DNA from 4 places in the Bradyrhizobium sp. DOA1 genome. Region 1 is predicted to be linked to each of the others. Evidence: predicted binding sites of a transcription regulator. Region 1 holds the regulator's gene; each other region holds the start of a gene.
The links. Region 1 encodes LexA, which represses DNA repair genes until DNA is damaged. Its sites were predicted from a motif close to TGTTCNNNNTGTGTTCNG; they were not measured.
Positions count from the first base shown of each region.

Region 2: the regulator LexA is predicted to act here: its motif matches at 4,610-4,627, upstream of SE91_RS28960 (DNA recombination protein RmuC).
Region 3: the regulator LexA is predicted to act here: its motif matches at 2,673-2,690, upstream of recA (recombinase RecA).
Region 4: the regulator LexA is predicted to act here: its motif matches at 2,646-2,663, upstream of SE91_RS14165 (single-stranded DNA-binding protein).

Region 1 is NZ_JXJM01000001.1:2,868,509-2,876,105, reverse strand. It holds gene SE91_RS13655 (S41 family peptidase) at 1-1,092, opposite strand, end outside; gene SE91_RS13650 (alpha-hydroxy acid oxidase) at 1,382-2,515, shown strand; gene SE91_RS13645 (HAD-IA family hydrolase) at 2,531-3,154, shown strand; gene SE91_RS37625 (hypothetical protein) at 3,589-3,741, opposite strand; gene SE91_RS13630 (molybdopterin molybdotransferase MoeA) at 4,267-5,478, shown strand; gene lexA (transcriptional repressor LexA) at 5,656-6,357, shown strand; gene SE91_RS13620 (hypothetical protein) at 6,750-7,187, shown strand; gene SE91_RS37620 (hypothetical protein) at 7,402-7,597, shown strand, end outside.
Region 2 is NZ_JXJM01000001.1:6,256,560-6,264,156, forward strand. It holds gene SE91_RS28935 (DUF805 domain-containing protein) at 91-708, shown strand; gene dapE (succinyl-diaminopimelate desuccinylase) at 705-1,871, shown strand; gene truA (tRNA pseudouridine(38-40) synthase TruA) at 2,042-2,779, opposite strand; gene fmt (methionyl-tRNA formyltransferase) at 2,898-3,821, opposite strand; gene def (peptide deformylase) at 3,960-4,487, opposite strand; gene SE91_RS28960 (DNA recombination protein RmuC) at 4,659-5,855, shown strand; gene SE91_RS28965 (AmpG family muropeptide MFS transporter) at 6,063-7,424, shown strand; gene SE91_RS28970 (hypothetical protein) at 7,595-7,597, opposite strand, start outside.
Region 3 is NZ_JXJM01000001.1:2,049,543-2,057,139, forward strand. It holds gene SE91_RS09560 (hypothetical protein) at 1-77, opposite strand, end outside; gene SE91_RS09565 (DUF2798 domain-containing protein) at 295-552, shown strand; gene SE91_RS36115 (hypothetical protein) at 1,296-1,463, opposite strand; gene SE91_RS09580 (hypothetical protein) at 1,612-1,812, opposite strand; gene SE91_RS09585 (hypothetical protein) at 2,043-2,231, opposite strand; gene recA (recombinase RecA) at 2,765-3,853, shown strand; gene SE91_RS09600 (hypothetical protein) at 3,959-4,957, shown strand; gene gcvP (aminomethyl-transferring glycine dehydrogenase) at 6,098-7,597, opposite strand, start outside.
Region 4 is NZ_JXJM01000001.1:2,972,199-2,979,795, reverse strand. It holds gene gyrA (DNA gyrase subunit A) at 1-886, opposite strand, end outside; gene SE91_RS14175 (DUF2306 domain-containing protein) at 1,078-1,476, opposite strand; gene SE91_RS14170 (low molecular weight protein tyrosine phosphatase family protein) at 1,635-1,964, shown strand; gene SE91_RS14165 (single-stranded DNA-binding protein) at 1,981-2,481, opposite strand; gene SE91_RS14160 (outer membrane protein) at 2,929-3,699, shown strand; gene SE91_RS14155 (outer membrane protein) at 3,934-4,629, shown strand; gene SE91_RS14150 (outer membrane protein) at 4,889-5,644, shown strand; gene uvrA (excinuclease ABC subunit UvrA) at 5,910-7,597, shown strand, end outside.

The sequences.
Region 1 (7,597 bases):
CGCAATGCCCTGGGCCTGGATCGAGCGGCCCGACGGGGTGTAGTAGCGCGCCGTGGTCAGCGCCAGCGCGCCATTGCCGGCGCCGAGCGGGATGATGGTCTGCACCGAGCCCTTGCCGAAGGAGCGCGTGCCGATCAGCGTCGCGCGCTTGTGGTCATGCAGCGCGCCGGCGACGATCTCCGAGGCGGAGGCCGAGCCTCCGTTGACCAGCACCACCAGCGGCTTGCCCTTGGCAAGGTCACCCCCACGCGCCGTGAAGCGCTGGGTCTCTTCCGGACTACGGCCGCGGGTCGAGACGACCTCGCCGCGCTGCAGGAATGCGCTCGAGACCGACACCGCCTGGTCGAGCAGGCCGCCCGGATTGTTGCGCAGGTCCATCACATAGCCCGCGAGCTTCTCCGGCGGGATCTCCTTGGAGATCGACGCGATCGCCTTTTTCAGCCCGTCGGTGGTCTGCTCGTTGAAAGAGGTGATACGGATGTAGCCGATATCGCCGTTTTTGACCTGGAAGCGCACCGGCCGAACATGGATGATCTCGCGCGTGATCGCGACGTCGAGCGGCGCGTCGGCGCCCTTGCGCACGATGGTGAGCTTGGTCTTGGTGTCGACCGGGCCCTTCATCTTGTTGACGGCCTGCTCGAGCGTCATGCCCTGCACGGCCTCGCCGTCGATCTTGCTGATGAGGTCGCCGGACATGATGCCGGCCTTCGAGGCCGGCGTGTCGTCGATCGGCGAGACGACCTTGACGAGGCCGTCCTCCATCGTGACCTCGATGCCGAGCCCGCCGAACTCGCCGGAGGTGGTCTCCTGCATCTCGGTCCAGGCCTTGTCGTTCATGTAGCGCGAATGCGGGTCAAGCGAGGTCACCATGCCCGTGATCGCGCCTTCGATCAGCTTGGCATTGTCGGGCTTCTCGACGTAGCTCGCCTTCACGCGCTCGAACACCGCGCCGAACAGATTGAGCTGGGAATAGGCGTCGTCCGCGCTCGCTGCCGCTCGTGCCGCCCATACGCCGCCGTGGGGACTGGCTACCAGAAGGGTCAGACACGCTCCGGTGAGCGCGCCCAGGGGGAACAGCAGGGTTTTCCGCATGGAGAGATAGCCTTTTTCTTGGGGCTGGTGGCGCCATGCAAATGGCGATCCAGCCGCTTCTCACAATATCATTCTGGTTTCTTCAAGGCCCGGAACGCCACTCCGGCGGTACACCGCAAAAATCCCTTCGTTGGGGCCTAAACTTTTGGCAACGTTCAAGGACCATCGCACGGTCGACCAGTTCGGCCGACGGGCCGACGCCTTGCAGCTATGCGATTTTAGGATGGTTTTGGAGGGCCGGACGCGATAGGCGATGGCGATAAGACTTCAAATTCCCGGGAGGACAACAATGAACGACGCGCCCCGCATCCGGCCGGAACGGAACGTCGAACTCGGCGCCAGCAACGAGCCGTTCCAGAACCTGCACGAATTCGTCAGGAAGGCGCGTGCCAACCTCAACCAGAACGCCTGGGACTACATCGTCGGCGCCGCCGAGACCGAGACCACGATGCGCCGCAACCGGATGGCGCTGGACGAGATCGCCTTTCGCCCGCGCGTGCTGCGGGACGTTCGCAAGGTCGACGGCTCCGTCGAGCAGCTCGGCCGCAGGATGCGTTTGCCGGTGGTGCTCGCCCCCGTCGGCGCGCTGGAGATCTTCGATCCCGATGGCGCGGCGAGCGTCGCGCGCGCCGCCGGCAGCTTCGGTGCGGCGCACATGCTGAGCTCGGTGTCGGAGCCCGGCCTCGAGAAGACCGCGGAGGCCGCGCCCGACGCGCTGCGGCTCTACCAGCTTTATGTCCGCGGCGACGATGCTTTCGTCGCCGATGTCGTCAGCCGCTCCGAGAAGAACGGCTACGCGGCGTTCTGCCTGACCGTCGACACCGCCCATTACAGCCGTCGCGAACGTGACATCGCCAAGCGCTATGTTCGCGAGAGCCGCCTGCGCGCGACCGGCGGCGACTACCAGAAGGGCCTGGAATGGCGGACGGTGAAGATGATCAAGGACAAGTTCAGGATCCCGCTGATCCTGAAGGGCATCGCCACCGCCGAGGACGCCCAAATCGCGGTCGATCACGGTGTCGAGTGGATCTACGTCTCCAACCATGGCGGCCGTCAGCTCGATCATGGCCGCGGCGCCATGCACGTGCTGCCTGAAATCGTCGAGGCCGTGAAAGGCCGTGCCAAGATCATGGTCGATGGCGGCTTCTGCCGCGGCACCGACATCGTCAAGGCCATCGCGGCAGGAGCCGACCTCGTCGGCATCGGCCGGCTGCAATGCTGGGCTCTGGCGGCCGCCGGCGAAGCCGGCGTGCTACGCATGCTGGAGCTGCTGGAGGACGAAGTGTTGCGCTGCCTGGGTCTCTTGGGGGCCGCCTCCTTCGCCGAGGTCGAAAAATCCTGCCTGCATCCGGCGGCCGCAACCAATGCGCCGAGCGTGTTCAGCGCGTTCCCGCTGTTCGACCACGACCCCTATCGATACTGACGGTGAAAGGACCCAATGAATTCGCTCTCTCCCGGCAGCGCCGATGCGCTCCTGTTCGATCTCGGACGCGTGGTGATCGACATCGATTTCTCCAAGGCAATCGCCTGCTGGGCGGGACATGCCGGCTGCCAGCCCGAGGCCATCGTCGCGCGCTACGTGCGTGACGAGGCCTACCGGCTGCACGAGGTCGGCAAGATCAGCGACGAGGATTATTTCCAATCGTTGCGGTCATCGCTCGGGATCGGCATTTCGGATGCGCAGTTCCTGGAGGGCTGGAACGCGATCTTCGCCGGCGAGATGCCTGACATTGCCGAGCTGTTGCCGCGCGCGGCCAAGCAGATGCCGATCTATGCCTTCTCCAACACCAACCGGCCGCATATCGACTATTTCTCGAAGGAATATGCCGGCGTGCTCGGCCATTTCCGCGAGCTCTATTTGTCGTCCAGCATCGGCCTGCGCAAACCGGATGCGGAGGCGTTCGACCATGTCGTGGCGGCGATCGGCGTGCCAGCTAGCCGAATCGTGTTCTTCGACGATCTTGCCGAGAACGTCGATGGGGCGCGGGCTTACGGCCTGACCTGCGTGCACGTGACCTCGCCCATGGATGTCGGGAACGCGCTCAGGGCGCTGGGAATTTAATCCGTCCCGCGGACTGGCCGAGATCGACCGGAGCGCTCGGGAACTATTTCTGCCGAGGGCGAGGAACCAAATTCCTCTGTATATTTTTATACAAAGTTCCGGGAACGAATGCCCGCTTCAGGACTCATGAGTCCGTTGGGACTTCTACATCGGACTTATCGTCGTGTTGGGCAAAACCTATCTTACCAAGCAGGCCTCTCTGCTGATGAAATTCGCCAGAACTACCTCGGATTCTGACCTCTCCGCCAAGCTGATCAGCAAGGCAGCCGACCTGAAATCGCAGGCCGACCCGCTGCCCGATACGGATCAGGGTCCCCACGCCCCGGACGTCAGTCCGAGCGAGCCGACGCGGAGTTGACCCATGCTGGCCGTGGCGCTCGTTCTTCTCGTGCTTACCATGGCCATCCTGGTGCCGGTCTGCCTCGCCTTCCGGATCATGCCTCGGAGAATTTGAGCCGCCTTAGGCCGTCCGAGTGCTCGCGCGCCTGTGCGGGATGCTGAATGGTGAGAATGACGACTTCACCAGCCTCTTCGTCGAGCGTGTAATAAATCAAATAGGGGTATCGCCGGGTTACCAGCTTGCGCACGCCCTCTACCTTCTGCGGTCTTCCAAGTCGCGGAAAACGGACGAGATTCTGAAGCGATTCAAGATTGCAGCGCGCACACGCAATGCGGCTTGCGGACTTTGCTCCCTGACATATTCGGCAATGCAATCAGATCTTGCGCGGCCCGTGGCGTGTATCGGAGCTTCATCGCTCGAAGCGGCGGAACGCAGCTTCAACCTCGACGTCAGACGCAAACTGCCGGAGCTTCGCCTGTGCGAGTCCCTCGAGGATCGCCGACAGATGCGCGGCATCGATTTCCTCGGGCTCTCCCGCATCGCCGGTCAAAGCCAGCATTGCGCGCGCGATCTCGTCCTGATCATCGGCAGGGAGCTGCCGCACGGCGTGAAGAGCCTTTTCGAGCAATTTTGTCATCGACAAAAGATAAGCCCAAGTTGCGCCGAAAGGAAGCGCGTCTTTCTCACTCCATTGAGACCTCTTTTGCGTCGATCCTCTCACTGGGCTAAAACCTTACCGATCGTGTCCTTTGATTTGTTGCGGAGTTCACCCGTGGCCCTGATGCCGGTTTCCGACGCGCTTGCCGCGGTGCTGGCGGGTGCCGAGCCGCTGCCTGACGAGATGGCCGCGCTCGATGCGGCCTTCCACCGCGTGCTCGCCCGCGACGTCGCAGCGCGGCGCACGCAGCCGCCGGAAGCCATGTCGGCGATGGATGGCTATGCCGTGCGCGCGACCGATGCGGCAGCGATCAATTCCAAGCTCACGGTCATCGGCGAGGTTGCAGCAGGCCGGCCATTTGCCGGATCCGTTGGTACCGGTGAAGCGGTGCGGATCTTCACCGGCGGCGTCATTCCCGCCGGTGCCGACGCGGTCGTGATTCAGGAGGACACCGTCGTCGACGGCAAGCACGTGACGGTCAAGGAAGCCGCCATTACCGGGCGGCACATTCGCCCCGCAGGCGTCGACTTCTCCGAGGGCGACGTGCTGCTGCGCAAGGGGGCCCGCCTCACCGAGCGCGATCTGGCGCTCGCCGCCGCCATGAATCACCCGCAGCTTGCCGTTTGCCGTCGTCCGAAGGTCGCGATTCTCGCCACCGGCGACGAGCTTGTGTTACCCGGCTCGACGCCCGGCCACGGCCAGATCGTCTATTCCAACGGCTATGCCCTGCACGCGCTCGCCCGCAGCGAGGGCGCCGAGACCATCGACCTCGGCATTGCCGCCGACACGCTCGGGTCCACCGCCGCCGGCATCCGCCGCGCGCGCGAGAGCGGCGCCGACATCCTGGTCACGACAGGCGGAGCCTCTGTCGGCGACCACGATCTGGTGCAGCAAGCCCTTCGCGACGAAGGCATCGCGATGGCGTTCTGGAAGATCGCAATGCGCCCGGGCAAGCCGATGATGCACGGACGCCTGGGGGCGATGCGCGTGATCGGCCTGCCTGGCAATCCGGTTTCGTCCTATGTCTGCGCCTTCCTGTTCATGGTGCCGTTGATTCGCGCCCTGTCGGGCCGATCCGAGATTCATCATCGCCACAAGCGCGCCGTGCTCGGCAAGGACGTCGGCGCAAACGACATGCGCGCGGATTATCTTCGCGCGAGGCTGGAGGAGCGCGATGACGGCGCGCTCGTCGCTATTCCCGTCAACCACCAGGATTCCTCGCTGCTTGCAAATCTTGCTGCGGCACAGGCACTTCTCGTGCGCGCGCCGTTCGCCCCCAGGGCCGAAGCCGGCACGCCTTGCGAGGTGCTGCGCCTGCCCGCCTGAACGCATCCCCCACACGCGTTCCGCGAACTTTGCGGCGTTCACGGTAAATTAAGCAGTTGCGGAACATGTATCGAACATATAGTGTCCGTTCATGATTTGTTTCGAGGATGTAGCGGTTCGCCGCTCCAATACAGCGTCTCGGAATCGAACGACATCAACCGGGGGACTTTGGTCGAGATGTTAACGCGCAAACAATACGAGCTTCTGCGGTTCATCAGCGAACGTCTGAAGGAAAGCGGCGTGCCGCCCTCCTTCGACGAGATGAAGGATGCGCTCGACCTGCGCTCGAAGTCAGGCATCCATCGCCTGATCACCGCGCTCGAGGAGCGCGGCTTCATCCGCCGCCTGCCCAACCGCGCCCGCGCCATCGAGGTGATCAAGCTGCCCGAGCTCCAGGCCGCTGCCGGCAACCGCCGCGGCTTCACGCCGAGCGTGATCGAGGGCAATCTCGGCAAGATCCGTGCGAGCTCCAGCCCGCCCGCGGACGAGGGTGAGCGTCCGGTTGCCGTGCCCGTGATGGGCCGCATCGCAGCCGGCACGCCGATCGAGGCGCTGCAGACCCGCAGTCACACCATCAGCGTCCCGCCGGACATGCTCGGCTCCGGCGAACATTATGCGCTCGAAGTGCGCGGCGATTCGATGGTCGAGGCCGGCATCCTCGACGGCGACATGGCGCTGATCCAGCGCAACGAGAGCGCCGATACCGGCGACATCGTCGTGGCGCTGATCGACGACGAGGAAGCGACGCTCAAGCGCTTCCGCCGCCGCGGTGCCTCGATCGCGCTCGAGCCCGCCAACGCCGCCTACGAGGTGCGCATCCTGCCGCCCAACCGGGTGAAGATTCAGGGCAAGCTGATCGGGCTGTACCGCAAGTACTGACCGCCCGGCGGTCATTCGATACCGATGATCCCGATTGGAGCGGATGCGTCCGCTCCGGCTGGGCAGTCTTTCCGGACTTGCGCAGATTGTCCGGCCCTCATTCAGCACGACACACTCTGCGTGTCGCGGCCAAGCGCTCATCGCGTTTGAGCTCGAAAGATCGAGCAGACAAGGATTGCTCACCGCTCGCGGCCACAGGCGTTCGTGGTCCCCGAATGCGCTGAAATGAGCTTTGTTCCTAGTGAATCCGAAAAAGATAATGTGATCGCGTCTCGCGAACGTCAGCCGCAGATTCGCCTACAACCGAGCAGAGCGTTACGTGCTTCCACTCTGATAGAGGCTTGCGCCTCCGAAAGAGGCGCGGGTTGCTATCTTCGCATGAGGAGCACCCGATGTGTGACTACAGCCTGCATGCCGTTGCATCGCGTCCCGCCGAAGTCGGCGAGACGATCGTCTCCACGACGTTCCGCGGCACCTCGACGCGCGGCTTTGCTTCCGCGGCAGATCCGACCGTGGCCGTCTGCCTGTTGCCGGGAACGGAGCTCGCCTTCGCCGACAACGTGCGTTACGACAATCGCTGGATCTGGACGCGCACCATCAACTCCCGCGTCGGCAAGTTCGGCAAGATCGATCCGCACATTCCCGATCGCCATCACGACGCGATCGAATTTCCTGATGGCAAATACGTGCTGGTGACGCAGCTCGTCGAAGGCCAGCGCGCAACGGTGCTGCAACTGCCCGTGACGCAGCCGGTCAGCGAGCGCGAGCACAAGCCGCAGATCATCGCAGACAGCCGCCCGAGCCCAACGCCCCGCCTGCCGATCGGCTGATGCGCCGTCCCGGCCGTCCAGGTCGGAGACCAGAATTGAAATTGCCATTCGCCGGCCGCGGCCGGCGACATGGAGCGGTTTGGCGTTCGCGACATCCAACCAGCCGACCGAGTGCCCTTCCCCTTGCGCACGAAGTTTGGGCCGCCGTGCCTGAATTTTGAACGTCCGCTCCGCCGTCAAATGACCGATGCTGTCGGGGCCTGAGACAGCGGATATGGTCGATGAAAGCCTTCATACGCGTCGTCGAACTCTGGGTGCCCGATCGCACGCGCATGCGGCTGGAATTCGGCGGGGCCTCTACGGTGAAGGGCTGTCCGCGTTCAAGGCCGTGAGTGAGGATCTGCGCTTCGGTTATGACGAGGGGTTGCCCGGCAAAGCGTGGGCCAGCGGCCATCCGGTGATCCTCACCA
Region 2 (7,597 bases), 3.4 Mb from region 1:
ATTCGCTATTCACCATTCGCCTCATCGAACCCGCTCTCCCTCCATCGCGACCAATTCTCCGGGCGGCGCCTCCCGCCCGGAGCCTCTCGCATGGACTGGACCTGGTACCTCTTCCGCTTCGACGGCCGGATTGGCCGCGCCGGGTTCTGGTGCAGCCTGATCCTTGTCTTTTGCGGCATGATCCTGCTGCTCTGCCTTTGCCTGGGCATCATGAACGCGTTGGGCAGCGAGGTCAGATCCTTCAATCTGAACGCTGACGACGTCTTTAGGATCGTCGATCCCACGGCCTATCGATGGGCGCTGCTGGACAATCTGCCGCTGCTGCTGCTCAAGCTGGCTGCGACCGCACTGACGCTCTGGATCTCCCTCGCGATCACAGTGAAGCGCCTGCATGATCGCGACAAGTCCGCCTGGTGGCTGCTTGCGTATTTCATGCTGCCGGGCCTCACCAAGCAGTTCGAGGACCGCCTTCCGGACACCTATTTGATGCTGCCGATTGCGCTGGCGAGCTTCATCCTTTCCCTCGCCGCTGTTGTCGAGACCGGCTTCCTGCGCGGCACCGCAGGGCCCAATCGGTTCGGTCCCGCCCCGGAAGCCCGGGACGATTCCGCGCCCTCCGCAAAAGTATGGGACCAGAGCCGCGAGATCGAATTTGTTCCGCCCCGTGCTAGCCCACCCGGCGGCATGCATGTTAAGCGGGGCGCATGACCGATGCTCTCTCCATTGCCCGCGACCTGATCCGCTGCCCCTCGGTAACCCCGGCCGATGCCGGTGCGCTCGGGGTGCTCGAAAACATCCTCACCGCCGCCGGCTTCGTTTGCCACCGCGTGACGTTCAGCGAGGAAGGCACCGCCGACGTCGACAATCTCTATGCGCGGATCGGCAGCGAGGGCCCGCACATCACCTTTGCCGGACACACCGACGTTGTGCCGCCGGGTGACGAGAGCGCCTGGAGCGTCGGCGCGTTCTCCGGTGAGGTGAAGGACGGCGTGCTGCATGGCCGCGGCGCGGTCGACATGAAGGGCGGCATCGCCTGCTCGGTCGCCGCGGTGCTGCAGCATCTCGCTGCCAATGACGGCAAGCCGCGCACCGACGGAAAGGGCTCGATCTCGTTCCTGATCACCGGCGACGAGGAAGACGTCTCCATCAACGGCACCATCAAGCTGTTGAAATGGGCGGCTGGGCGCGGCGAAAAGTTCGACCATTGCGTGCTGGGCGAGCCCTCCAATGTCGAGACGCTGGGCGACACCATCAAGGTCGGCCGCCGCGGCTCGCAATCGGGCACGCTCTATGTCGACGGCGTGCAAGGCCATGTCGCCTATCCGCATCGCGCCTCCAACCCGGTGCCCGACATCTCCAGGCTGATCGTCGCGATCTCCGACGAGCCGCTCGACCATGGCAGCGCGCAATTCCAGGCTTCCAACCTCGAATTCACCTCGGTCGACGTCGGCAACAAGGCGAGCAACGTCATTCCCGGCGAGGCCCGCGCGAAATTCAACATCCGTTACAACGACAACCACACGCAAGCGAGCTTGCGCGAGCTGGTCGAGACGCGCCTCGCAAAAGCCTGCGGCAACCGCATCAAGGCCCGCATCGTCTGGGAGCCCTCGAACTCCAACGTGTTCGTGACCAAGCCCGGCCCGTTCACCGATCTCGCAGTGGCCGCAATCGAGGAGGTGACCGGCCGCAAGCCGGAGCTGTCGACCTCGGGCGGCACCTCGGACGCGCGCTTCATTTCCAGCTACTGCCCGGTGATCGAGTTCGGCCTGGTCGGCCAGACCATGCACCAGATCGACGAGCGCGTGCCGGTGGCTGATCTGGAGAAGCTGACCAAGGTGTATCGGGGGATTTTGGCGCGGTATTTTGCCTAAGCGCTCAGCGCCACCACGGGTTGCGCTGTCATCGCCCGCGAAGGGGGGCGATCCAGTATTCCAGAGGCAGCAGTGATTGAGCCGAGGGGCCGCGGCGTACTGGATGCCCCGCCTTCGCGGGGCATGACAGCGAGGGTGTGGTGAGATCGCACGCGATCTCTGCGCCCTCGCTAATAATCCACCTTCACCAGATACAGGCCCTCCGGCGGGGCGACGATGCCGCAGGCGGCGCGGTTGCGGGCGGCGAGAGCGGCGGAGAGATCGTCGGCGCTCCAGCGTCCTTCGCCGACCCAGACCAGCGAGCCCACCATCGAGCGCACCTGGCTGTGCAGGAACGAGCGCGCCGAGGTGATGATCGTGATCTCGCGGCCGTCGCGCAGCACGTCGAGCTGGTCGAGCGTCTTCTCCGGCGATTTGGCCTGGCACTCGGTGTCGCGGAACGTGGTGAAATCGTGCTTGCCGAGCAGGCGCTGCGCGGCCGCATGCATCGCGTCGCTGTCGAGCCGTCGCGGCACGCGCCAGGCGTGACCGATGTCGAGGGCGAGATTGGCGCGGGTGTTGACGATGCGATAGCGGTAGTGGCGCTTGATGGCCGAGAAGCGCGCCTCGAAGGTCTCGGGGACGATCTCGGCCTCGAGCACCGCGACCGGATGCGGCCGCAGATGCGCGTTCAGCCCGTCGCGAAACCGGCCCGGCGGAAATGGCTTCTCGACGTCGACATGCGCGACCTGGCCGCGCGCATGCACACCGGCGTCGGTGCGGCCGGCGCCGTGCACGCGCAGATCGGCGCCGGTCATCGCCTTGACGGCGGCTTCCAAGGCGCCCTGCACCGAGGGCAGCGACTCCTGCACCTGCCAGCCGCAGAAGGGCGCGCCGTCATATTCAATCGTGAGCTTGTAGCGGGGCATTGTATCCAGTTTCGCTGTCATTGCCCGCGAAGGCGGGCAATCCAGTAGTCCGCAGCCCATCCGGTTGCCGAGAAGCCTCGGCGTACTGGATACCCCGCCTTCGCGGGGTATGACAGCGTCAGTGGAATTTAGCTCCCGCCTTCAGCGGCACGCCACGCAAAAAATCCGCGGCCTGCATGCGGGCCTTGCCTTCGCGCTGCAGCTCGATGATGCGGATGGCGCCCTCGCCGCAGGCGATGGTGAGGTGGTCGTCGAGCACTTCGCCCGGCGCGCCCGCGCCTTTCGCGGGCTCGCAGCGCAGGATTTTGACGCGCGCATTGTCAAGCTCCGCCCAGGCGCCGGGGAACGGCGACAAGCCGTGGATGTGGCGCAGCACGGCGCGCGCGGGCTTGCTCCAGTCGATCCGCGCCTCGGCCTTGTCGATCTTGGCGGCATAGGTGACTCCGTCCTGGCTCTGCTTTTTGAGTTGGAGCCCGCCGCGTCCGAGCGCGGCCATCGCGCGCACCGTGAGATCGGCCCCCAACCGGGAGAGACGGTCGTGCAGGTCAGCCGCGGTCATGGTGTCCGTGATCGCAAGACGCTCGGCCATGGCGACGTCGCCGGTATCCAAGCCGACGTCCATCTTCATCACCATCACGCCGCTCTCGGCATCGCCGGCCATGATGGCGCGGTTGATGGGCGCGGCACCGCGCCAGCGCGGCAAGAGCGAGGCATGCAGATTGTAGCAGCCGAGCTTGGGCGCATCGAGGATCGCCTGCGGCAGGATCATGCCGTAGGCGACGACGACGGCCGCATCGGCATCGAACGCACGAAACTCATCGAGCGCTTCCGGCGTCTTCAACGTCTTCGGCGTCAGCACGGGAACACCGAGCTTTCGCGCGGCGTCCTCGACCGGCGTCGGCTGCAATTGCAGGCCGCGGCGGCCACCGGGCTTCGGCGCGCGGGTGTAGACGGCTACGATCTCGTGGCCATGCGCGACCAGCTCGAGCAGCGTCGGCACGGAGAAATCGGGCGTGCCCATGAAGATCAGGCGGAGGGGCATCGGGGCTGCATTCGGTGAGAGTTCTGATTCTCCGTCATGCCCGGGCTTGTCCCGGGCATCCACGGACTTGGCGACAAAGCAAGCAAGGCGTGGATGGCCGGGTCAAGCCCGGCCATGACGAGTTGAGAGAGCCGGGCCCTACTCGCCCGCGCGCTTAGCGGCCTTCTCAAACTTCTTCATCACGCGGTCGCGCTTAAGCTTCGACAGATAGTCGACGAACAGGACGCCGTTGAGATGGTCGATCTCGTGCTGGATGCAGGTGGCGTAGAGGCCTTCGGCGTCCTCCTCGTGCACCTTGCCGTCGAGGTCGAGGAAACGCACGCGCACCTTCGCGGGACGCTCGACCTCCTCGTAATATTCGGGAATCGACAGGCAGCCTTCCTCGTAAGTGGACAGCTCCTCGGAGGAGGCGATGATCTCCGGATTGATGAAGACGCGGGGCTGGTGCCTGGTCTCGCCGTCCTCGTCGCGCTTGGCGAGGTCCATGGTGATCAGCCGCAGCGGCTGCGCGACCTGGATCGCAGCAAGGCCGATGCCGGGCGCGTCGTACATGGTCTCGAACATGTCGTCGGCAAGCTTGCGGATCTCCGGCGTGACCTTCTCGATCGGCTTGGAGACCAGGCGCAGCTGCTTGTCGGGCAGGATGATGATTTCTCTGAGGGCCATGGCCGCGATTTAAGCTGCGCGCCGGATGCGGTCAATCCAGCGAGGAACTCCGTTAACCCTCCGCTAACCATAAATCTTCGGGCTCCATTAACCATAAAAATTAGTGCCTCGTTAACCGTCATCGTTCCCTCTTCGTTCGCGTTCGCGTGCGAATCGGCTAGAAGGGCAGGCATGAACGAGATCATTTTCACGGCTGGCGACTGGCCGGTGCGCACGATCGACGCGCTGATCGGCTTCGGTGCCCTGGTCCTCATCCTGCTGGTAGTCATCGCCGTGGTGATCGCGCGCTCCGGGCGGCGCGGCGCGGAACTCGCCATGGCGCACGCGATCCGGGCCGACGAGCTCGAGGAACGGCTCAGCGAAGTGCTGCGAGCCCAGAGCGAATCCTCGGGCCGGGTCGATGCCATGACACAAGCGCTGGCGGGGCGTCAGGCCGAGATGGCGCGGGGGCTCAACGAGCGGCTGGACTCGGTGACGCACCGCGTCGGCCAATCCATGGAGCACTCCACCCGCAACACCATGGAGAGCCTGCGCGCGCTGCACGAGCGGCTCGGCATCATCGACAGCGCGCACAAGAACCTCACCGACCTCACCACGCAGGTGACGACCTTGCGCGACGTGCTCGCCAACAAGCAGTCGCGCGGCGCCTTCGGCCAGGCGCGGATGGAGGCGATCGTGCAGGACGGACTGCCGAAAGGCTCCTACGAGTTCCAGTTCACGCTTTCGACCGGAAAGCGGCCGGACTGCGTCGTGTTCCTGCCGGACCAGCGCCCGCTCTGCATCGACGCGAAATTTCCGCTGGAGGCGATGACGGCGCTGCACGACGCCCGCACCGACGAGGAGAAGCGCATCGCCACGCAGCGGCTGCGCGGCGACGTGATGAAGCACGTCAGCGACATTGCCGAGAAATATCTCGTCGCCGGCGAGACCCAGGAGATGGCGCTGATGTTCGTGCCGTCGGAATCGGTCTACGCCGAGATCCATGACGGTTTCGACGACGTGATCCAGAAGGCCTATCGCGCCCGCGTCGTGCTGGTATCGCCCTCTCTGCTGATGCTCGCGATCCAGGTGATGCAGCAGATCATGAAGGACGCGCGCATGCGCGATGCCGCCGACCAGATTCGCACCGAGGTGATCAAGCTCGGCGACGACCTCGGCCGCCTGCGCGACCGCGTACTGAAGCTGCAGAAGCATTTTTCCGACGTCAACGAGGACGTCCGCCAGGTGCTGATCTCCGCCGACAAGATCGAGAAGCGCGCAGGACGGATAGAAGAACTCGATTTCAGCAAGAGCGATGCGGAAGGCCCGCGTCTGGTGGCGACGGGGGCGGCGGAGCTGTTTCCAAGGAAGCTCCAGGCCGGGGAGTGAAATTAGGGCACACCGTCATGCCCCATGACTGTCATGCCCCGCGAAGGCGGGGCATCCAGTATTCCGCAGCCCGTGTGATTGAGTCGAGACGCCGCGGAGTACTGAATCGTCCGCCTTCGCGGACGATGACATCGAGAGGGTGGAGAGAGCATCCGCCCCACTGAGCTCGCAACAGTCTTTTCCGCCAGAATCTGCTAACACCCCCTCATGACCGCACCCGACGCGACCTCCTCCGCCGCGGCTTCCGCGCCTGCGCCCTCCTGGCGCGACAGCCTTGCCGTTTACCTGCAGCCGCGGGTGCTAATCGTGCTGTTCCTCGGCTTCTCCTCGGGGCTGCCGCTGGCGCTGTCGGGATCGACGCTGCTGGTCTGGATGGCCGAGGCCGGGGTCGATCTCGGAACGATCGGGCTGTTCGCGCTGGTTGGAACGCCGTACACGCTCAAATTCCTGTGGGCGCCGCTGGTCGATGCGCTGCATGTCCCGCTCTTCACCCGTGCCTTCGGACGTCGCCGTGGCTGGCTGGTGTTTTCGCAGCTGCTGCTGATCGGCGCTATTCTGCTGTTGGCCCTGACCGATCCGGCGCGCTCGCCGCTGTTCGTCGCGCTTGGCGCACTCCTGGTCGCGACCATGTCCTCGACCCAGGACATCGTCGTCGACGCCTTCCGCGTCGAGAGCCTGCCCGAGAGCGAGCAGGCCGCCGGCATGGCCGCCTATGTCGCGGCTTACCGCATCGGCATGTTGGTATCGACTGCGGGCGCCTTGTTCATCGTCACCGGTTTCGAGGCGGTCGTCCCGCGTGGCGCCGCCTGGATGTGGGGCTATGTGGTGATGGCGGCCATGGTGCTGATCGGCACGGTGACTGCACTGGCCGCCACCGAGCCGGCACAATCGCAGCGCGCCGAGGCCGTCACGCGGGACGATGGCGCCCTCACGCGGGTGTTCCATGCCGCGCTGGGCGCGTTCTCAGAGTTCTTGCAGCGAAAGGAGGCATGGACCGCGCTTGCCTTTGTCGTGCTGTTCAAATTCACCGACGCGTTTTCCGGCAACATGACCGTGCCGTTCGTGATCGATATCGGCTTCACGCGCAACGACTACGCCGTGATCGTCAAGGGAGTCGGTATCATCGCGACATTGGCGGGCGGTTTTGCCGGCGGCTTCGTGGCCCGGCGCTATTCGCTCGCAACCAGCCTGTGGATCGGCGGCATCGTGCAGGCGATGTCCAATTTGTCGTTTTCGTGGCTTGCGCTTGTCGGCGTCAACGAATGGGCGCTAACCCTGGCCATCACCTCCGACAATTTCTGCAACGCCATCGGCACCGTGATCTTCGTCGCCTATCTCTCGGCGCTGTGCCAGAACCCGCTGCATACCGCGACCCAATATGCGCTGCTGACCGCGCTCGCCGCTGTGGGACGCACCTATTTGTCGTCAGGCGCGGGGTACCTCGCGAAAGAGACGGGCTGGCCGATGTTCTTCGCGATCTCCGTCCTCGTCGCCATCCCGAGCTTGATGCTGCTGGCGTATTTGCAGAAGCGCGGGCATTTCGAAGCGCTGGGGCCGGTGCGGGTGTAGCCCACACTTGCTGTCATGCCGCGCCACCGGGTCTCGCCTACGGCGAGCCCGATGACAGGCTCCGGCGGGGCATCCAGTATTCCGAGACAGTTGTGATTGACCGTGAAGCTGCGGCGTACTGGATCGCCCGCCTTCGCGGGCGATGACACCGGAGTCGGAGAGAGCGCCCCCTA
Region 3 (7,597 bases), 820 kb from region 1:
CCGATGCGGAACTGCCACTGCCAGATGCCGGGAATGGCCGTCTTGGCGAGGGTGAATTCGACGCCCCTGTGATTCATGGTCATCTCCCACGATTCACCGTCCGTGACCTACAACATGATGGGCGTCATGATATTCCCCGGACAAGCGAAATATGTCGACAAACCTCCTCGCCGTTCACGGAAAGCGCAAACCGGGACGGGGGCGGGAACTCTGTTCATGGTCGGAGAACCACGGAGTACCACCGTGTGACGGCACATGCCTTGCTTGGCTTGGAGAGGCAACCATGGACCTTTCATGCTCGGCATTCCCCGCCGCTACTCCCATCTCGTCTTCGGCGTCATCCAGTCCGGGCTGACCTCGCTGATCGCCGCCGGCATCGCCAGCTTTCCCGCCGCAAGCGCCATGGTCTTCCTCGGGCACTGGATCGCGTCGTGGCTGATCGCATGGGCCGCGATGCTGCCGATCGTGCTGCTCGCTGCGCCCGCCATCCGCGCCGTCTCGCTGCGGCTGACGCGGGAGGATGGCGAGTTGCGAACCCGCCGCCAGGCATGAAAAAACCCCGCTTGGGGAGAGCCAAGCGGGGGGAGAAAGTTATTGGAGGCTGAGGTGCTGGGCTGCAACACCTAGCAAGCCGACCATAGCCGCCTGCGCTTACGTCAGCCTGACAGTTCGGCAGATCGAATCATCCCGTGCCCCGCCATGCCCGCAAACAGAAAACCCCGCTCGGGGAGAGCGGGGTCCTCGGTTGAGTATGGAGGCCCGGTGTTGGTCCATCGGGCACCGCGATATTAGGCGTTCCGGCTTACATGCGCCTGACGGGGACGCAGCAAATGGCAGGGATCGCGAGGCCTCAGACTGGCCCCTGGCCGGTCCCAATTTCGACATCCGGCCGCACGACTGGCGACACATCGGTCGGCAAGATTCCGGATCGTCCGGCGCAGCCATGGGGGAAACGTGGCGCGGCGGCGATGGGGTGCATCATGGATAACGTAGAGCGGTCATTCGCCGCCGCGACGGCGGCTGGCTTCGTCGTGCTGGTCATCGGCCTCGTGCTGTTGGCGCTGCTGTAGGGTCGGCACGGTAGGCGCGCTCGCGCCGCCATCGCCAAAAAAGGGCGAAAACAACCCCATGCACAGTAGAGCGCCAGGGGATTCAGTCATGGAATCAATGAGTTAATCAAGGTACTTCGATACCTTAATCGCGCATGAGCCATACCGGGACCATGCTGGTTCCCGAGAGCGCGGGCTTGGGGTTGGCGGCAGCCCAGACGGGTCCGGACGACCACCCCGGCCGGCTTAATGGACCTTGATCTCGTCCAGGGGCAGCCGGAGCTCGGCGGCGCGCTCGTCGCGATCCTTCTTGCGGAATGCGTTTTCCCTGCGCTCGAACTTGAGCATTTCCTCCTGCGCGGCCTCGAGCAGGGGGTTGCGCCTGATGGCGCCGGGCTGCGTGTTTTCGGTCATGACAGAGATCCCCAGAGTTGCGGTCCCATCCCGACAGAAGGCCGCAGGCCGCGAAAAGGTTCAGTGCCGTAGGATTGCGGAATTATGACGGCGCGCAGGCCGCGCGTCTTTGATGCGCATCAGCTTCACGGCGAATGAGAACGCACCGCTATTTCGGCGGCTGCAGCCCGGGAGACTTGACCCAATCATGCAGATGATTGGCGATGTCGGCTCGTCGTGCCTTCTTGAGCAGGGCGTCTCGCTCGGGGCCAGGCGGCAGCCTGGAGGCCTGCTCCTCGACCTGCTTCGCCCATGCGGCCAGCCGATCCTGGAGGGTCAGCTGCTGCTTGAATCGCCGTCGCCTGAACATGACGCGCTCATTTCCATCGGAGGAAGGCGGGAGCGCGATTGGCGTTCTCGTCACCGGTCGTCGCCAGGATTCGTGCGGTGATGGTGCATTAGGGTTCAGAAACGAATTCGGGTCTGTTCAGTTGTACACGCACGGAGATCGACGATTGTTGGCCATTTGAGGCCAGGCTCCGAAGGTCCTCAACTCGAGGCCGCCAACCGCGGCGGCCTCTGGAGATTGAGCCAGCAATGTCAGTGGCAGGGCTTGCCCAGCATCTGGGCGTACCGGCTGTGGCAGCCGTCGTGCAGCTGAGACTTCTTGGTGATTTTGGCACCGGCTTTCGGCGCCGCGGATGTCGGCGTGTTCGCCGACTGCGCCTGCACCGATGGCGAGCCGGCGAGCACGGACAGCGCGAGAACGATCGTGGCGATTGACCTCATCTGTTTCTCCCGGGGCAAGTGAGACGGTGTGTAGCGTTACTTTCTGTAGCACATAAGCCCGAGCTTTTCAAAGTGCTGTGCGGCGAGGGCTCTGGTGCTGTCCGGAGGCCGCCAACTGAGGCGGCCTTACTCCCGGGTTAGTTCTATTTCCAAGGCGGCACGGCCAATGTCCGTGATCCGATAGAAGCCGGGGCGACTCTCTTCAAGAATTCCAAGCGCCAAGCAATCTTCCACCATCCAATCCGGAAGATCGGCGTCTTCCGCGCCACCTCGCAAAGCCTGAAGCACCCCCACTTGGTCGCTAGTTAGCGGAGGCGGAAACATCGTCCGCAAGTCTCGGGGCGGCTTAGTCATCGCGGGGATCCTAAATCGAAACCAGGACACTTCAAAAATCAACTTAGGACACAGCCCCCCCAATCTGCAAAGAACATATTGCGAACCTAGAACAAATAGGGTACATTGATTTTATCGACGACCCGCTGCCCCAATCGTTTGTCCCGCACCCGAATCCTCGCCATAAGGAGCACGACCCAATGTCCGCCACTGCCCTGCGTATCGTCGAAGGATCTTCCATGGACAAGAGTAAAGCCCTGGCCGCCGCGCTCTCTCAGATCGAGCGCCAGTTCGGCAAGGGCTCGGTGATGAAGCTCGGCAAGAACGACCGCTCCATGGACATCGAGGCGGTGTCCTCGGGCTCGCTTGGTCTCGATATCGCGCTCGGCATCGGCGGCCTGCCCAAGGGGCGCATCGTCGAGATCTACGGGCCGGAATCATCGGGCAAGACGACGCTGGCGCTGCATACGGTGGCGGAAGCGCAGAAGAAGGGCGGCATCTGCGCCTTCATCGACGCCGAGCACGCGCTCGACCCGGTCTATGCCCGCAAGCTGGGCGTCAACATCGACGAGCTCCTGATCTCGCAGCCCGACACCGGCGAGCAGGCGCTGGAAATCTGCGACACGCTGGTGCGCTCGGGTGCGGTGGACGTGCTGGTGGTCGATTCGGTCGCAGCGCTGGTGCCGAAGGCCGAGCTCGAAGGCGAGATGGGCGATGCGCTGCCGGGTCTGCAGGCGCGATTGATGAGCCAGGCGCTGCGCAAGCTGACGGCGTCCATCAACAAGTCCAACACCATGGTGATCTTCATCAACCAGATCCGCATGAAGATCGGCGTGATGTACGGCTCGCCCGAGACCACCACCGGCGGCAACGCGTTGAAGTTCTACGCCTCCGTCCGCCTCGACATCCGCCGCATCGGCGCGATCAAGGAGCGCGACGAAGTCGTCGGCAACACCACGCGCGTCAAGGTGGTGAAGAACAAGCTGGCACCGCCCTTCAAGCAGGTCGAGTTCGACATCATGTACGGCGAGGGCGTCTCCAAGATGGGCGAGATCCTCGATCTCGGCGTCAAGGCCGGCATCGTCGAGAAGTCCGGCGCCTGGTTCTCCTATGACAGCCAGCGCCTGGGTCAGGGCCGCGAGAATTCGAAAGCGTTCCTGAAGGCCAACCCGGACATTACCGCCAAGATCGAGACCTCGATCCGCCAGAACTCCGGCCTGATCTCCGAGCAGATCCTGGCCGGCACGCCCGAGAGCGACGCCGACGGCGAGGAGCCTGCGGACGAGTAAGACTTAGCGCGAAAATTTTTCGCGAGGAGCGGGCGCTGAGGACGTTGAGTTGCCGACGTCTGCGGCGCCCGTTTCGTTGATCGCTGAGCGAGACAAGTGATTCCGGTGAAGCGCCTGATTCTGACAACAGATTCGTCCGCTGCCGGCGCCTTGCAACGCGCTGGGCTCGCCGATCTCGTCATCGCCATCGAGCACCGGCTTGTCTGGGGGCCGTTGCCGTCCGAGGAGGAGCTGGAGGCATTCTTTACCCCGCGTAGGATTCAGCCTCGAGGCCTTCATTGGCTGGACGACACGCCGTCGTGGCGTCTCGAAGAGTCGAGATTGAAAGACCGTGGACTGATCGACCTGCTGTCGGAATGTGATCTAGCCGAACTGTGGGTCGGGCCAGAGCCAAACGCACAATTGGTTTTGCTTTGGCTGCTCGACCATTGCGGCAGCAAGGGAGCGGCAGTCTCCAAACTCGCGATATGTTACCTGGACTTGGCCGTTGGTGGCGCCGAGCCGGAGCGGCTTACCGAGCTGAACCCGCCGATCGTTAAGGTCACGCAAGAACACGTCGAACTGGCGGCGCGTGCGTGGCGGGCCTATCGCGCGTCGACGCCGCAGGCTTGGTTCGACCTTCTCAAATCGGATTTGAGTTTGCTTCCGCAGCTTGAACGGTGTGCCCTCGACCTGCTCGATGAGCTTCCGAGCAGGACTACCGGTCTTGCAGCGACTGAGACGCGAATGCTCGAGTTGATCTCACCAGGGAATGTGCAGCCCTTTGACGTCTTCCCCGGTCAAGAGAAGCGCAACGAGCGGCGCGTGTACGATTATTGGGAAGTCGGAACCCTGCTCGATGGGCTCGCGCGATGTCCAGTACCGGCCGTAGCCGGGTTGGAGGAGGGGCCATTCACGCTCGACATGCATGACGATGCTCGCCGTTTCGCGCAATACAAGCGGTCCCGCTTGTCGCTCACCGATTTCGGGACGGCGGCGCTGGCGGGAGAAGAGGACTTCCGGCGCCATAATACGATTCGCCGCTGTTGGGGTGGCACGCTTCTCACCAGCGAACGGCTTTGGCGATGGGACGCCGAGAGCCGCGCGTTGATCGCGCCTGAGTGAGGCGTACGCATGCTCTCAGCGTTCCTGTATTGCGTATCAATTTTTGAGAGGCGACCGTGTCCCATTTGATCTTAGCCACGAACCATCTTGACGAAGACCTTCTTCGCCAGTCGTGCCAAGCGAATGTCGTGCTTGGGTTCTATCCACGCTTCGTGTGGAGGAAATTGCCTTCCGACGAACAGCTTCTGATGGGGCTGGAGCGCCGATCGGCAAAGCATGGCAATTCCGGCGATCATTGGCTCGATGACGCTTGTCGTGGCTCGCTGGAGGGGTTCGGAACGCGTGATATCGGTTTCTTCGAGCTATGTTCGAAGTTCGACTCAATTGAAATATGGGTCGATCCTCGACCAAACGATCAGCTTGTGCTGGTCTGGCTGCTGGACTTGCTTCGCCCCTACAAGGAGATTACGACGAAGCTCAGTCTGGTGCACACGGATGACCATGTTGCGCGCTACCCTCCCGAATCTGTCGCAAAATGGAAGCTGGCGGCCTTCAAGGTGACCGAAAATCATTTGGTCTTGGCACGCCGCGCCTGGCAAGCCTATCGGGCTGAAACGCCAAAGCCATGTTTCGATCTTCTGATGACGGATCTGACGATCCTGCCGAGACTTCGGCCGGCGCTCATCGCGTTGCTTGAAGAGCTTCCGGACAACGTGACGGGCCTAGGTGCCAGCGAAATGGATATTCTGGACTTTGTGAACGATGGGCACACCGACCCAAGACGCGTCACCGAGGCGTGTTGGCTCCGCGACGTGTTCGACGAAGACGACGCGCGCGAAGCCTTGCTCGAACTGGGGGCATATTCGGCGCCGCCGATCTTGTTGGGCGATCCGGCGTTCAACAATGAGGATCGCTACTTCGGCAGGAGCGAGTGGAAGGTCACGCTGACCGAACTCGGTCGTTCCATTTTTGCGCGTGAGGACGATATGTGGCGCCACAACCGGATCTATCGCTGGTGGGGCGGCACCGAACTGACCACGAGAAGCTCTGGCGATGGGATCGCGAAAGCCGTTCGCTGGTTGCGCCATAGATTTACGCTCAGTGCCGTAGGATGGGTAGAGCGCAGCGAAACCCATAGCTTTTCTTGCGCGCAAGCGAGCGCAGTGATGGGTTCGCTGCGCTCTAGCCATCCTACAAAGCTTACTCCGCGGCTTCTGCGTAATCGCTCACCGGCGGGCAGGAGCACACGAGATTACGGTCGCCGTAGACGTTGTCCACACGCCCCACCGGGCTCCAATATTTGTCGGTGCGCGATGTGCCCGCGGGGAAGCAGCCTTCGCTGCGGGTGTAGGCGCGATTCCAATCATCATCCGCAATGTCGTGCACGGTGTGTGGGGCGTGGCGCAGGGGCGAGGCTTCGATCTTGAAACGGCCGGCCTCGACCTCGGCGATCTCCTTCCGGATCGCGATCATGGCGTCGCAGAAGCGGTCCAGCTCGGCCTTGGATTCCGACTCGGTCGGCTCGATCATCAGCGTGCCCGGCACCGGGAAGCTCATGGTCGGCGCGTGGAAGCCGTAATCGATCAGTCGCTTGGCGATGTCGTCGACGGTCACGCCCGACGTCGTCTTCAGCGGGCGCGGATCGACGATGCATTCATGCGCGACGCGCCCCCTGGCGTTCTTGTAGAGCACGGGGAAATGCGGATCGAGGCGCGCTGCGATGTAATTGGCGTTGAGGATCGCGATCTCGGTGGCGCGCTTCAAGCCTTCGCCGCCCATCATCAGGATGTAGATGTAGGAGATGGTGAGGATCGAAGCCGATCCGAACGGCGCGGCGGAGACGGGACCCACGGGCGCGTCTGCTTGCGTTGCCGGATGGCCCGGCAGGAACGGGGCGAGATGCGCCTTCACGCCGATCGGGCCCATGCCGGGGCCGCCGCCGCCATGCGGAATGCAGAAGGTCTTGTGCAAATTGAGATGGCTGACGTCGGCGCCGTAATCGCCGGGCCTCGACAGGCCGACCTGCGCGTTGAGGTTGGCACCGTCGAGATAGACCTGGCCGCCATGGCTGTGCACGATGTCGCAGATCTCGCGGATGTGCTCCTCGAACACGCCATGCGTCGAGGGATAGGTGATCATGACCGCGGCGAGATCGTTCGAATGCTTCTCCGCCTTGACGCGCAGATCATTGACGTCGACATCGCCGTTCTTCTCGCAGGCGACCACCACCACGTCCATGCCGACCATCGCGGCCGAGGCCGGGTTGGTGCCGTGGGCGGAGGAGGGGATCAGGCAGATCTTGCGGTGGCTCTCGCCGCGCGCGGCATGATAGCCGCGGATCGCGAGCAGCCCGGCATATTCGCCCTGTGCGCCGGAATTGGGCTGCAGCGAGATCGCGTCATAGCCGGTGATGTCGCACAGCCATTTTTCCAGCCGCGCGAACAGCGCGTGATAGCCGGCGGCCTGCTCGCGCGGCACGAACGGATGCAGCGAGCCGAATTCCGGCCAGGTCAGCGGCATCATCTCGGTGGTCGCGTTCAGCTTCATCGTGCAGGATCCCAGCGGAATCATCGCGCGATCGAGCGCGAGGTCGCGATCGCTGAGCTTGCGCATGTAGCGCAGCATCTCGGTCTCGGAGCGATGCGCGTGGAACACGGGATGGGTGAGGAAGGCGGTGGTGCGCTTCAAGCCGTCCGGCAG
Region 4 (7,597 bases), 100 kb from region 1:
CGATCTTCTTTTCCTTGTAGAGCTCGGCGATGCGCTCGACCATCGTGGCCTTGTTCACCTGATACGGGATCTCGGTGATGACGATCGCCTCGCGCTCCTTGCGGATCGTCTCGAACGTGACCTTGCCGCGCATCACGATGGAGCCGCGGCCGAGGTGATAGGCGCTGCGGATGCCCTGGCGTCCGAGGATGATGCCACCGGTCGGGAAATCCGGACCCGGGATGATGTTGATGAGCTCGTCGATGGTCAGGGACGGGTTGTCGATCAGCGCAACGCAGGCGTCGATCACCTCGCCGAGATTGTGCGGCGGGATGTTGGTCGCCATGCCGACGGCGATGCCGCCGGCGCCGTTGACCAGCAGGTTCGGAAAACGCGCCGGCAGGACCACCGGCTCCTTCTCCGAACCGTCGTAATTGTCCTGGAAGTCGACAGTGTCGCTGTCGATGTCCTCGAGCAGCTTCAGCGCGATCTTGGTCAGGCGGGATTCGGTGTAGCGCATGGCCGCCGCCGGATCGCCGTCGACCGAGCCGAAATTGCCCTGCCCATCCACCAGCAGCGCGCGCATCGAGAAGTCCTGCGCCATGCGCACCAGCGCGTCGTAGATCGCCTGGTCGCCATGCGGGTGGTATTTACCCATGACGTCACCGACGATACCGGCGGACTTCTTGTGCTTCTTGTCGGGCGTGAAGCCCTGTTCGTTCATCGAGAACAGGATGCGCCGATGTACCGGCTTGAGGCCGTCGCGCGCATCGGGCAGCGCGCGCGACACGATCACGCTCATGGCGTAATCGAGATAGGACTTCTTCATCTCGTCGAGGATGGAGACGGGGCGAATGTCCGAGGGTTGCGCCGGCTGGTCGCCGGGCTTGTTGTCGTCGTCAGCCAAGGGGAAATCCGGTGAGGTTTTATCTGGGAATCATATAGCGCATCACACCCCCGATAACCACCCTTGGCGGGTCTCTGGAAGCGCTTTTTCCGTTCGTTTTTTCATGCACTTAACTGGGTGGCGGGAGGTCACTTCAGGATGGCCCTCGGACGTCGCCACCCCCTGCGCGGGAGAGCGAATCCCGGCCGTCGCTACGGCCCGAAAACCACCGCGTGCATGATCCGGCCGGGCATGAAGGTGAACAAGCCGGCAATGACAAGTGCGCCGAAGAAGATCGAGGTCATCGTGATCTTGTGACGACGAACATTGTGAGCTCTCGCAGCCGTCACACCCGATACCAGCATCACCAAGGCGAAGGTCGAGAGCAGATGGATCGGGCTCCACGGACCAACCAGACGGATCTCGTGGATCCAGAACGAGCTGAGCGCCACGACAAGCATCAGCACCACCCAGACCCAGCCCAGAACCCGATGCGGCAGCGTGCCCTTGGGGGCGGTGAGCTGGATGATCCCGAGGACGAACGCGCCCATCGCGGCAAAGGCATGCAGCGGGATCGCCGGAGCAGCATCAAGCAACGGCGCAAGACTCATGCAGCAGCTTCCCGCCATCCAGCGTCAGACGGGAACGTGGTCGATTCCATCGATCAACGAACGGTATTTATGTAGCAAGAACCTTGGGAAGCCTTCTTGAGAAGCATCAACCGATCGTTCCCACGAACGCCTGATCGATCATCGACGAGAGCGGTAAAGTGACCAACATTCTTTTCGTCTGCAGCGCCAATCGCCTCCGCAGCCCTACAGCCGAACAGGTGTTCTCGACGTGGCCGGGCATCGAGACCGACTCGGCCGGCATTTCGAACGGCGCGGACGTCTTGCTGTCCGCCGAACAGATCGAGTGGGCCGATCTCATCTTCGTCATGGAGAAGACCCACCGAAACAAGTTGAACCGGAAATTCCGCGCCAGCTTGAACAAAAAGCGGGTCATCTGCCTCGACATTCCAGACGACTTTGAATTCATGGATCCAGTCTTGGTGCAGATCCTTGAAAACAGAGTTGGCCGCTATCTGCGCCGGGACTAGCCGGCTCTCCCCAGCCTCAGAACGGGATATCGTCGTCCATGTCGCTGTTGCGGCCGCCACCGCCGGCGGCAACGGGACGGCGCGGCGCGCTACTGACCGGACCGGAGGAGCCGAAATCGCCGCCCTGCTCGTCGCCGAAGCTGCCGCCTCCGCCGCCGCCGCCGCCGCGGCCGTCCAGCATCGTCAGCGTCGAGTTGAAGCCCTGGAGCACGACCTCGGTCGAATACTTCTCGACGCCGCTCTGGTCGGTGTACTTGCGGGTCTGGAGCGCGCCCTCGATGTAAACCTTCGCGCCCTTCTTCAGATACTGTTCGACGATCTTGCAAAGCGGCTCAGAGAAGATCACGACGCGATGCCACTCGGTCTTCTCCTTGCGCTCGCCGCTATTCTTGTCGCGCCAGGTCTCCGAGGTCGCGATGCTCAAATTCGCGATCGGCCGCCCGTCCTGGGTGCGGCGGATTTCCGGATCCTTGCCGAGATTTCCAACCAGAATGACCTTGTTGACGCTTCCCGCCATCGCCGTTCTCCACTCCGAAGCCACTGAATTCTCAAAGGCCAGCCCGCCCCGTGGCGGCCTGCAACCTGTGTTGAGGCGAGCCTATACGCTCGCCGCCCGCTTGCGGGCGCCGATCAGCCCGTCACGCCTCAGGTTATCCCCACATATAGCATCGACCTTCCGTTCGTTCCAGATTTGTTCTCTCAAAGAGAGGGCCGATACGGACCGGTGTGCCGAGCAAGAGCGTCGCGCCGGATGGAACTTTTTCCGGTTCCCGTGAACAGCAAAAACCATCTAACATTCATTGAGTTACATCCGATCAAACGGCGCGTGACTGTGGCATTTCGGAGACGGACTCTGCCTAGTTCTTGGGCTACGGTTGCCTTGGACTTGGATTCATATGGGCGTCGCGCCTGATCAACCGCTTCGGGGACGTTTCAAGAAGCGGACGAAACTGGGGAGACTGCAATGAATAAGATCCTGTTTAGTGCAATCGGTGCAGTGGCGTTGGGCCTGTCGGCCCCCGTAAGCGCGGCGGACATGGCTGCGCGTCCTTACACGAAGGCTCCGGCGCCGATGGTCGCCGCCATCTACGATTGGAGCGGTTTCTACATCGGCATCAACGGCGGCGGCGGCACCAGCCACAAGTGCTGGGACTTCGTGACACCGGTGACGGGCGTTCTGGTTGGCGAAGGCTGCCATAACGCTGTCGGTGGCACGGTCGGTGGCCAGGTCGGCTATCGCTGGCAATCGACGAACTGGGTATTCGGCCTCGAAGGCCAGGGCAACTGGGCCGACTTCTCCGGCGACAATATCAGCGGTCTAACGGGCCTGCGTGATCGCTCCAAGATCAACGCCTTCGGACTGATCACCGGCCAGGTCGGCTACGCCTGGAACAACGTCCTGCTGTATGTGAAGGGCGGCGGCGCCGTCGTCGGTGATCGCTACCGGAGCTACGATGTCGTCACCGGCCTCGAATTCGACCGGGCCAGCGAGACTCGTTGGGGCGCCACCGTGGGCGCAGGCGTCGAGTTCGGATTTGCGCCGAACTGGTCGCTCGGCGTTGAGTACAATCACATCTTCCTCGGCGACCGCACCCTCAACTTCACTGGGTCCGGCAATTTCCTGATCGCTCCGCTTGGTGTCGTCACTCGCTCCGAGCGCATCAGCCAGGACGTCGACATCGCCCTCATCCGCGTGAACTATCGCTGGGGCGGCCCGCTCGTCGCGAGGTACTAGTACCCTTGATACTATTCGGAAATCAAAGGCCGGCCTCGCGCCGGCCTTTTTGCTGGGCCGGCCCGTCCGGGCACAATGAGCCAGCATTGTGACGTTTTGTGACTCTTGTGGCTTTTGAGTGACACAACTTGCGGCTTCAATGGTGTAAGCACGGCGTTAGTTGGGCCATCGAGTCCGCTGCCCTTCCGATCGCGGAAGGCAACAACAGAAACTGGGACTGGGATTAAGTTGAAAATGAAAAAGGTTTTGTTGGCTTCGGCCTGTTTGTTCGCTCTCGCCGCTCCCGCGTCAGCCGCTGACCTGGCAGCCCGCCCCTACACCAAGGCTCCGATCGCTCCGGCCGCTGTCTACAACTGGACCGGCTTCTACCTCGGTATCGTCGGTGGCGGCGCTTGGGAAAGCGGCTCTGGCGACCCGCGCATGAAGGGTGGCTTCGTCGGCGGCACCGCCGGCTACAATTGGCAGACCGGCAACGTCGTGTTCGGCGTCGAGGCTGACGGTTCCTGGGCTGACGTCAGCGCCTCGGTCACCACTCCCTTCCTCATCGGCGGCGCGCTCGTTCCCGTGACCACGAGCTCTCGCATCGATGCGCTCGGCACGGTGCGCGGCCGTCTCGGCTGGGCCGTCAACAACGTGCTGTTCTACGGCACCGGCGGTTACGCCTGGATCGACAACAAGATCAGCGTCAGCACACTTGGCGTGACCGTCTCGGACAGCAAGTGGCATTCGGGCTGGACCGTTGGCGCCGGCGTCGAGGCCTTCTTCGCTCCGCAGTGGTCGATCAAGGGCGAGTATCTCTATCGCAGCCTCGGCGGCGAGACCTACTTCTCGGGTCTGGGCGCTCCGGTGAACACCGGCACCCTCAACCTCCACACCGTCCAGGTCGGCGTGAACTATCACTTCGGCGGCCCGGTCGTCGCCAAGTACTGAGCTGAAGTACTGAGCTGAAGTACTGATCAGACGACCGACGTCACATCGTCACGAAAGGCCGGCCTCGCGCCGGCCTTTTTGTTTGTTGGCGTGCCGGCCTAACGCATAAGACTGCCAAATCAGGACGCGCTTTCCCTTTATGTTGTGACTTCTCGGGCACACAACCTCCGGCTTAATTGAGGTACGATCTGTCGGATCTTAGCGTCCGAATCCTTCCCTCCGCACGGAAGGCAACGCAGAAAATGGGGATTGAGTTGATATGAGACAGCTTCTTTTCGCTTCGACCAGCCTACTTGTACTGAGCTCATTTGCTCCGGCCATGGCCGCCGATCTCGCGGCGCGCCCCTACACCAAGGCTCCGGTTGCTCCGGTGGCCATTTACAACTGGAGCGGTTTTTACATTGGCGCCAACGCCGGCGGTGCCTCGAGCCGCAATTGCTGGGATCTTACCGGTCTCGGCCTCATCGCCGTCGTCCCGGCCGTGGCCGAGGGTTGTCACAATGCGACCGGCGCAATCGTCGGTGGTCAGATCGGTTATCGCTGGCAGTCCGCCAACTGGGTGTTCGGCCTCGAAGCTCAGGGCGACTGGGCTGATCTGAAGGGTTCGAACACGAGCTCCCCGGCCGCGCTCTCCCCGCTGGTGAACAACACCAAGATCGATGCCATTGGCCTCTTTACCGGCCAGGTCGGCTATGCCTGGAACAACGTGCTCTGGTACGTGAAGGGCGGCGCTGCCGTCACTCACAGCAAGTACAGCGGCACTTTTGCAGGCGTCACCCTCGACAACGCGAACGAAACGCGTTGGGGCGGCTCCGTCGGAACCGGCATCGAATTCGGCTTCGCCCCGAACTGGTCGGTCGGCGTCGAATACAACCACCTGTTCATGGGCAGGCACAACGAGACCTTTACCTTCCTCGGCGTGACCACCCGTACCGACAGCATCAAGCATGACGTGGACATGGCCACGGTTCGCCTCAACTACACCTTCGGCGGTCCGGTGGTTGCGAGGTACTGATCCTCGCCGCCGACGTCACATCGTCGCGAAAGGCCGGCCTCGCGCCGGCCTTTTTGTTTTCGCAGCCCAGTTCCGCAGCTCCTGCTGCCAGATGCCGCCAGCGCGCCAACATTCCGTTGACGATTCGCAAACGCCACTGGAAATCTGCTCCCGTTCTTCCTACGTTCGCTGACATACCCATCGGCGCCGATCCCGGTTCCGGGCGAAGCGCGCCTTCACCATTGGCGCGATCGCGCGTCTTTGGGATTCCCAAGGGACCACCGGGATGGACGAAGTGATCAAGGCGAAGCGCCAACAACAGAACGCGGGCTCGAGCCTGCGCGCAATTACGATCCGCGGTGCGCGCGAGCACAACCTCAAGAACATCGACGTCGAGATTCCCCGCGACAAGCTGGTGGTGTTCACCGGCCTCTCCGGCTCCGGCAAATCCTCGCTCGCCTTCGACACCATCTACGCCGAAGGCCAGCGCCGCTACGTAGAATCGCTGTCGGCCTATGCCCGCCAGTTCCTGGAGATGATGCAGAAGCCCGACGTCGACCAGATCGACGGCCTGTCGCCGGCGATCTCGATCGAGCAGAAGACGACGTCGAAGAATCCGCGCTCCACCGTCGGCACCGTCACCGAGATCTACGACTACATGCGCCTGCTCTGGGCACGCGTCGGCGTGCCCTATTCGCCGGCCACGGGCCTGCCGATCGAGAGCCAGACCGTATCGCAGATGGTCGACCGTGTGCTGGCGCTGCCCGAGGGCACCCGCCTCTATCTGCTCGCCCCGGTCGTGCGCGGCCGCAAGGGCGAGTACCGTAAGGAGCTCGCCGAATGGCTCAAGAAGGGCTTTCAGCGCGTCAAGATCGACGGCACCTTCCATGAGCTGGCGGAAGCGCCGACCCTCGACAAGAAATTTCCGCACGACATCGACGTCGTGGTCGACCGCATCGTGGTGCGGGCCGACATCGGCCAGCGCCTCGCCGAGAGCTTCGAGACCGCGCTGAAGCTCGCCGAGGGCCTCGCTGTCGTCGAGTTCGCCGATGCGCCGGCGGCCGCGCCCGCGGAAGAGAAAAAGAAGACCGCGAAGATCCACGACAAGAGCGGCCCCGAGCGCATCCTGTTCTCGGAAAAGTTCGCCTGCCCGGTCTCCGGCTTCACCATCCCCGAGATCGAGCCGCGCCTGTTCTCGTTCAACAATCCCTACGGCGCATGCCCGGCCTGCGGCGGTCTCGGCGTCGAGCAGCATGTCGACGAGGACCTCGTCATTCCCGATAAGGAGCTGTCGCTGCGCAAGGGCGCGATCGCGCCCTGGGCCAAGTCCTCGTCGCCCTATTACGAGCAGACGCTGACCGCGCTCGGCAAGCACTACAAGTTCACGCTCGACACCAAGTGGAAGGATCTCGCCAAGAAGACCAAGGATGCGCTCCTCTACGGCTCCGGCGAGGACGAGATCAAATTCTCCTACCAGGACGGCGTGCGCTCCTACGACACCAAGAAGCCGTTCGAGGGCGTCATCACCAACATCAACCGCCGCTATCGCGAGACCGAGAGCGAATGGGCGCGCGAGGAGCTAGCGAAGTATTTCCACGACGTGCCCTGCGAGGGCTGCAAGGGCTTCCGTCTCAAGCCCGAGGCGCTCTGCGTCAAGATCGGCGGCAAGCACATCGGCGAAATCTCGGAGCTGTCGGTCAAGAAGGCCGGCGAATGGTTCGAGACCGTGCCCGATGCGCTCAACACACAGCAGAACGAGATCGCCGGCCGCATCCTGAAGGAGATCCGCGAGCGCCTCACCTTCCTGCTCGACGTCGGTCTCAATTATCTCACCCTGTCCCGCTCCTCCGGCACGCTGTCCGGCGGCGAGAGCCAGCGCATTCGTCTGGCCTCGCAGATCGGCTCGGGCCTGACGGGCGTGCTCTACGTGCTCGACGAGCCCTCGATCGGCCTGCACCAGCGCGACAACGCCCG